Regions from separate parts of the Paraglaciecola sp. L1A13 genome, predicted to be linked through region 3. Evidence: predicted binding sites of a transcription regulator. Region 3 holds the regulator's gene; each other region holds the start of a gene.
What was found. Region 3 encodes sigma-54, which starts transcription at its own class of promoters, with help from an activator protein. Its sites were predicted from a motif close to GTTGGCACGNNNNTNGNNT; they were not measured.
Positions count from the first base shown of each region.

Region 1: a site for sigma-54 is predicted at 859-877, ahead of GQR89_RS14990 (flagellar basal body rod protein FlgF). Genes of this name have one in related genera too.
Region 2: a site for sigma-54 is predicted at 1,265-1,283, ahead of GQR89_RS20995 (nidogen-like domain-containing protein). Genes of this name have one in related genera too.

Region 1 is NZ_CP047024.1:3,548,856-3,551,134, reverse strand. It holds gene flgE (flagellar hook protein FlgE) at 1-727, shown strand, start outside; gene GQR89_RS14990 (flagellar basal body rod protein FlgF) at 904-1,647, shown strand; gene flgG (flagellar basal-body rod protein FlgG) at 1,689-2,279, shown strand, end outside.
Region 2 is NZ_CP047024.1:4,913,716-4,915,994, reverse strand. It holds gene GQR89_RS21000 (NAD(P)/FAD-dependent oxidoreductase) at 1-1,091, shown strand, start outside; gene GQR89_RS20995 (nidogen-like domain-containing protein) at 1,334-2,279, shown strand, end outside.
Region 3 is NZ_CP047024.1:4,287,218-4,289,496, reverse strand. It holds gene lptB (LPS export ABC transporter ATP-binding protein) at 1-310, shown strand, start outside; gene GQR89_RS18105 (RNA polymerase factor sigma-54) at 433-1,926, shown strand; gene hpf (ribosome hibernation promoting factor) at 1,952-2,239, shown strand; gene ptsN (PTS IIA-like nitrogen regulatory protein PtsN) at 2,255-2,279, shown strand, end outside.

The sequences.
Region 1 (2,279 bases), 740 kb from region 3:
TGAGTGGGTAGTGGCGACTTATATGGACGACCTTCCCTTAAATACCGAAGGTGACACCATAGGTGCCCCTCCTGCGGCAGGGGAAAACGTGGTAGGCGAAAACTCTCTAACTGAAGGTATATCTGGATACCGGATGACGTTTAGTTCAGGTGGCGACTTTACAGGAATTGAAAACGCTGACGGTACAGCTAGTTTGACAGGTGAAATAACCTCGGTAGCGTTAGGCGGCACGATATTGTCGAACGGGTCGGATGCGACTCAAGCCATTAAGACCGATTTTGCCTTTGACGCATCTTCAGCAACATCAGATGAACCAACCCAATTTGCATCCGCGTTTGAGGTGACATCCCTTGAGCAAGATGGTTTAGCCGTTGGTCGGTTAACGGGGATTGATATTGGCGCAGATGGTCTTGTACGTGCAACATACTCAAACGGTACATCTGAACCCATTATTCGCGTTGCCTTAGTACGTTTCGCTAATGACCAAGGCTTGACCCAGCAAAGTAACACCCAGTGGCAAGAAAGCATCTTATCCGGCGAAGCACTTGCCGGAGAGGCAACAACAGGTACCTTTGGCGATATAAACTCGTCTGCCCTTGAGCAAGCCAACGTGAATTTAACCACCGAACTTATCGATTTGATTATTGCTCAACGTAACTTCCAAGCTAACTCCAGAGCCCTTGAAGTCAATAACCAGCTCAACCAAACAATTTTGAATATTCGATAATTAATTCAATTGGTTAACTTTATAAAGGTCACCTCGCGTGACCTTTTTTATAGTCTAATATCCTTTCATATCGTTATCTTTTGCTTAACTTCTAGTCGATTTTTTTACCATAAAGCAGCTAGTGGCACTTAATTTGCACAGTTCTAGTTAAGTTCACTTTTCGTCAAGAAGTTGTCATGGATAAATTACTGTACATTGCCGCCAGCGGCGCTAAACAAGATCTTCTTGGTACGGCTGTGCGGGCTAACAATTTGGCCAATACCCAAACCACGGGTTTTCGCGCGCAACTAGAGCAAGCTCGCAGCATGCCTGCGTTTGGCGAAGGGCTGCCAACACGCGTGTTTTCCATGACCGAGAACCCTGCAAATAATTTTGAAGGGGGGGCGATGATCCAAACCGAGCGAGAGTTGGATGTGGCGATTCAAGGCGATGGTTGGTTGTCAGTACTAGACACTAACGGCGGTGAGGCTTACAGCCGTAACGGCAGTTTGCAGATCAGTGCCGATGGGCAATTACAAGACTCTTCTGGCAATACCATAATCGGCGAAAATGGCCCGGTGTTTTTGCCCATTCCTTTGTCGAATATCAATATTGCTGGCGACGGTACGATTTCAGTAAGGCCCCAAGGCGCACCGGAAACAGTGCTTGAAGAAGTCGGCAGATTAAAGTTGGTGAACCCACAACTTACCAACATTGAACGTGGTAACGACGGTTTATTTCGTCAAAAAGACGGCGAGATAGCGCAATTTGATCCTACGGTGAGTATCCGTAACGGCATGCTTGAGGGCAGTAACGTTAATCCTGTAGAGGAGATGGTGGACATGATCTCACTGCAACGACATTACGAAATGCAAGTTAAATTTATGAAACAAGCCAGTGATTTAGATTCCAAAGCGAATCAATTACTGCGCATTATTTAATAGCCAGTGGCTGAAGAATAATCTATTAGGGGAGATGACCTATGCACCCAGCATTATGGATCAGTAAAACCGGACTCGATGCAGCGCAAACCGATGTAGCTGTTATTTCAAACAACTTGGCGAATGCCAGCACTGTTGGCTTTAAGAAAGACCGCGCGATCTTCGAAGACTTGCTTTATCAGAATATTAATCAACCTGGTGGGCGCTCGTCGGCAGATACCGAATTACCTTCTGGTTTGATGTTAGGCGCTGGTAGTAAGGTGGTTGCGACACAAAAAGCCCATACTCAAGGCAATATGCTGACGACTGAAAATGCATTGGATATGTCAATTCAGGGCAGGGGGTTCTTCGAAATACTGCAACCTGATGGCAGCACCGCGTATACACGAAATGGTCAATTCACTCTTAACGACCAAGGGCAGATTGTAACGCCTGGAGCCGGGTTCTTGCTACAACCAAACATTACCGTTCCCGAGGATGCTCAGCAAATTACCATATCTCAAGACGGGGAGGTTTCAGCTTCAATTCGTGGTCAAGCTGATCCACAAGTCTTGGGGCAAATAAGCCTGTCTGATTTCGTGAATATGACTGGCTTACAGCCTATTGGTCAAAACTTATACGTTGAAACTGCC
Region 2 (2,279 bases), 630 kb from region 3:
CAAGTCGACTTAAATATGAATTTCAGCAAGGTACGTTAAAAGGTATCGATGAGCCGAATAAATCAATTGCATTAGATGCCCTGTATGACGAAGAGGGCGAATTGATATTGCCAGAGCGTAATATTGAATACGATATACTCGTGTTGGCCATTGGTAGCGTGAGCAACGACTTTGGTACGCCTGGGGTGAAAGACCACAGTTATTTCTTAGACTCTCTTGGTCAGGCTGAACGTTTTCATCGCGCTTTGCTGAATCAAATGCTTAGGGTGAATCAGCCAAATACCCAACAGTCTACCTTGCGCGTATCGATAGTGGGGGCAGGAGCAACGGGTACCGAGTTAGCCGCTCAGTTACATCATGTGGCTAACCTTTCTCGTGCCTATGGTATGCCGGCTATGTCGGCCCAGCGTTTAGAAATTTCTATTATCGAAGCAGGACCGCGTATGTTGCCTGCGCTGCCTGAGCGCATTGCCAATGCGGCGAAAAACGCCTTACAAAAAATCGGCGTGAAAATTTATGAAAATACCAAAGTCATTCGTGCTGAGAAAAACGGTTTTGTAACTGCTGATGATGAATTGATTGAAGCTGATTTAATGGTCTGGGCTGCTGGTGTTAAAGCCGCAAACTTGATTAAAGAGTTAGATATTTTCGAGACCAATCGCGCACAACAAGTGTTAGTTGACCCGCAGCTGAGAGCAAAAGGTCTACAAAATATTTATGTGCTGGGTGATTGCTGTGCATTCCAACAAGAAGATGGGACTTGGGTGCCACCGCGTGCCCAGTCGGCCCATCAAATGGCCTCGATTGTATATAAAAATGTAGTGAATCAGCTTCAAGGTAAAGAGCTAGAAGATTACAAATACAGCGATTACGGCTCTCTGGTGCATTTAAGTAAATACAGCACTGTTGGTAGTTTAATGGGCAATTTATCCAGCAGCAGTATGTTTGTTGAAGGTAAATTAGCGCGCTTGGTATATACCTCATTATATAGCATGCATCAATTTTCTGTGCATGGTTGGCTTAAAGCGGTGCTTATCATGCTAAGCAGAAGGGTCAGTAAATTTGTTGGGCCCAAACTTAAATTACATTAGTTATAGGCCTTTATTTTTGTCGTTGATACAGCAGAGTCATTTGGCTCTGCATGTCTATCAAGCATTCCAAAGTAAACTTACTTCACGTTAAATATTGTCAATTAAATTTACATTTCCTTAAACTTACTCCGCCTCGTTAATCATAACCAGTTGTATTTAAATGATATTATTTTTATGGCTTGATGTTTGCTTGGCTCGCGTGGAATTTAATTGCAACATCATTTATAAAAAGGATATTACAAATGTATGATTTAAAATATTTAATAAAGAAGGTGGCATTGTGCAGTATTATTGCATCTAGCTTTATCACTATGACCGCTAGCGCGAGTGTATTGTTAGAGGGTTGGACCGGCGCTGGTGAATCTGGGTTCGGCAACATTGCCTTGGACAAAAACGATGACAGCTCAAGTGCAGAGATTCTTTTCAGTAGTTTTGATGACTTAGGTTTTGACTCGGGTGTTAATTTTTTCAGCAACAGTCATGATTCTTTCTACGTAAATAACAACGGCAACATTAGTTTTAATGGTGCTATTAGTCAATTTACGCCAGATCCATTTCCTGCTACGAGTAACGCCATGATCGCACCTTTCTGGGGTGATGTGGATACACGTTGTACCGACTGCGGCGATGTCTTTATTGGTTCGCCTAATGCTGAAACCTTGGTTATTACTTGGGATAAAGTTGGCTTTTTCCCTTCCGATAACTCGCTCACAAATACCTTCCAATTAGTATTGATTGACCGTGCTGACACTGGTGCCGGTAATTTTGATGTGGAATTTCGCTATGAGGATATTAATTGGACTACGGGCGATGCGTCTGGCGGCAGTGATGGCCTAGGCGGCACTCCCGCACAAGCAGGCTATGACGCCGGCGATGGTGTTAACTTTTTTACTGTGCCTGGCTCCCAAACCGATGGAATTGTCAATTTAGACACGGCTGATAGTAATACCAGCACAGTAGGTATTTGGAAGTTCGCTATTCGTGACGGCCAGTTACCGGGCGACAACGCTGAAAATCCTATTTTGCCAGTGATTAACCCTGAAACGCCTACTGACTATAACTTTGAATTTGTCATCATAACCCCTGAAATACCTATCTTCATCGACCCAGATGTAGCCGTTGGTTATGACTATATCGTTAACAGTGGCCCTAACGTGCAATCAGTTATGTTACCCACTGGTTTTGGCG
Region 3 (2,279 bases):
AGGCGGTGAACGCAGGCGCGTAGAAATAGCGCGTGCCCTTGCCGCTGACCCAGAATTTATTTTACTTGACGAGCCCTTTGCTGGTGTAGACCCTATTTCGGTTAATGATATCAAGAAAATTATTCAGCATTTACGTGATCGTGGCATTGGTGTTTTGATAACAGACCACAACGTAAGAGAGACACTCGATGTTTGTGAAAAGGCGTATATTGTCAGCCAAGGTGAATTGATTGCTTCCGGTACAGCCGAAGAAGTATTAAGTGATCAACGTGTAAGAGATGTATACCTAGGTGAACAATTCAGGCTATAGTTACTGTGAAACAGCCACTCTTTTTATCGAGATATTTATCAGGCGCTTGGTGAGACAAATACAGTCAAATTGAATCAACCACAGCATATAGATAGTTTGCAACGGACATAATAAAGAAGTAAATGAAACCCTCTTTACAATTAAAATTTAGTCAATCACTCACTATGACTCCGCAGTTGCAGCAGGCTATACGCTTGTTGCAGCTTTCTACGCTGGACTTACAGCTAGAAATTCAAGAAGCGTTGGATTCAAATCCGCTTTTGGAGATAGAAGAGCCTACTGACCAAGAATCTGGCGACAGTGCACTTAACGATAATTCGTTAGATCCTGCGTCTAAAGACAACAATGAGATCGTCGAAACTAGCAGCGATAATATTGATGCAAGTGAAGCCCTAGAAAAAAATGATATACCCGAAGATTTACCCATGGATACCACGTGGGATGAATACATCAGTGCGTCATCCGCTCCTGCATCAAGTATTTCGAGTGGGTCAGCAGGCGACGATGAGCAAATTTTTCAGGGGGAAACCACTGACAATATTCAAGATCACCTGCTATGGCAGATGCGCTTAACACATTTTAGCGATACTGATGTGGCGATAGCGACGGCCATTATTGACTCTATTGATGAGTCTGGTTATTTGACCATGAGTGTTGAAGACGTACTGACGAGTATGGATGATGAAGAGATAGAACTTGATGAAGTTGAATGCGTGCTAAAACGGATTCAGATGTTTGATCCTATCGGTTCAGGTTCTCGCACTCCGCAGGAGTGTTTATTGGTTCAGTTACGTCAGTTTGCGCCAGATACGCCTTGGTTAGAAGAAGCCAAAACACTGATCGGTGAGTATGCGGATTTACTGAGCAGTAAGGATTATCGGACGTTAATGCGTAAATCACGTTTAAAAGAAGATGATTTACGCGAAGTAATGCGCTTACTCAAGACATTAAACCCACGTCCAGGTAGCGCTTTGATAAAAGGCGAACCAGAATATGTAATACCTGATGTTTCGGTGAGCAAAAAGAATGGCCGCTGGACAGTCGAACTCAATCCCGACAGCTTGCCAAAGTTGAATGTAAATCAGCAGTATGCGGCCATGAGTCGTAAAGCAAAAAATACTAGTGACAGTCAATTTATTCGCTCACACATGCAAGAAGCCAAATGGTTTATTAAAAGTGTTGAGAGTCGCAACGATACGTTATTAAAAGTGTCAAACTGTATAGTGCAACAGCAAATGGGCTTTTTTGAACACGGTCCAGAAATGATGAAGCCTATGGTATTGAATGATGTAGCAGAAATGGTTGAGATGCATGAGTCGACTATTTCTCGTGTTACCACGCAAAAGTATATGCATACCCCTAGAGGTATTTTTGAGTTGAAGTATTTCTTCTCTAGCCATGTTGCTACCGAAACTGGCGGAGAATGTTCATCAACTGCAATACGTGCGTTGATTAAGAAATTGGTCGCGGCTGAAAAACCCAGTAAGCCGTTAAGCGACAGCAAGATTGCTCAATTGTTAGCTGATCAAGGCATTATGGTTGCTAGGCGAACGATAGCAAAATACCGGGAATCTCTTATGATACCCCCGTCGAACCAACGAAAAAGCCTATTGTAGGCTGATTAAAGAAGGAAGAGGCGTTATGCAAATTAATATTACTGGTCACCATGTGGATGTTACCGATTCACTTAAAGATTATGTTGATACTAAATTTACCAAGCTAGAGCGGCACTTCGATCAAATTAACAATGTTCACGTCATTCTCAATGTAGAAAAGCTGAACCAAAAAGCTGAAGCTACGATACATTTGAATGGAGCAGATGTTTTTGCAACCATGGAACACAGCGATATGTACGCCGCGATAGACGGGCTAATAGATAAGCTCGATCGCCAAGTCATTAAGCATAAAGAGAAAGTTAAGCGCCATTAACCCATCAGGTAAATAATGGAAATTTCAAGTATTCTTCACC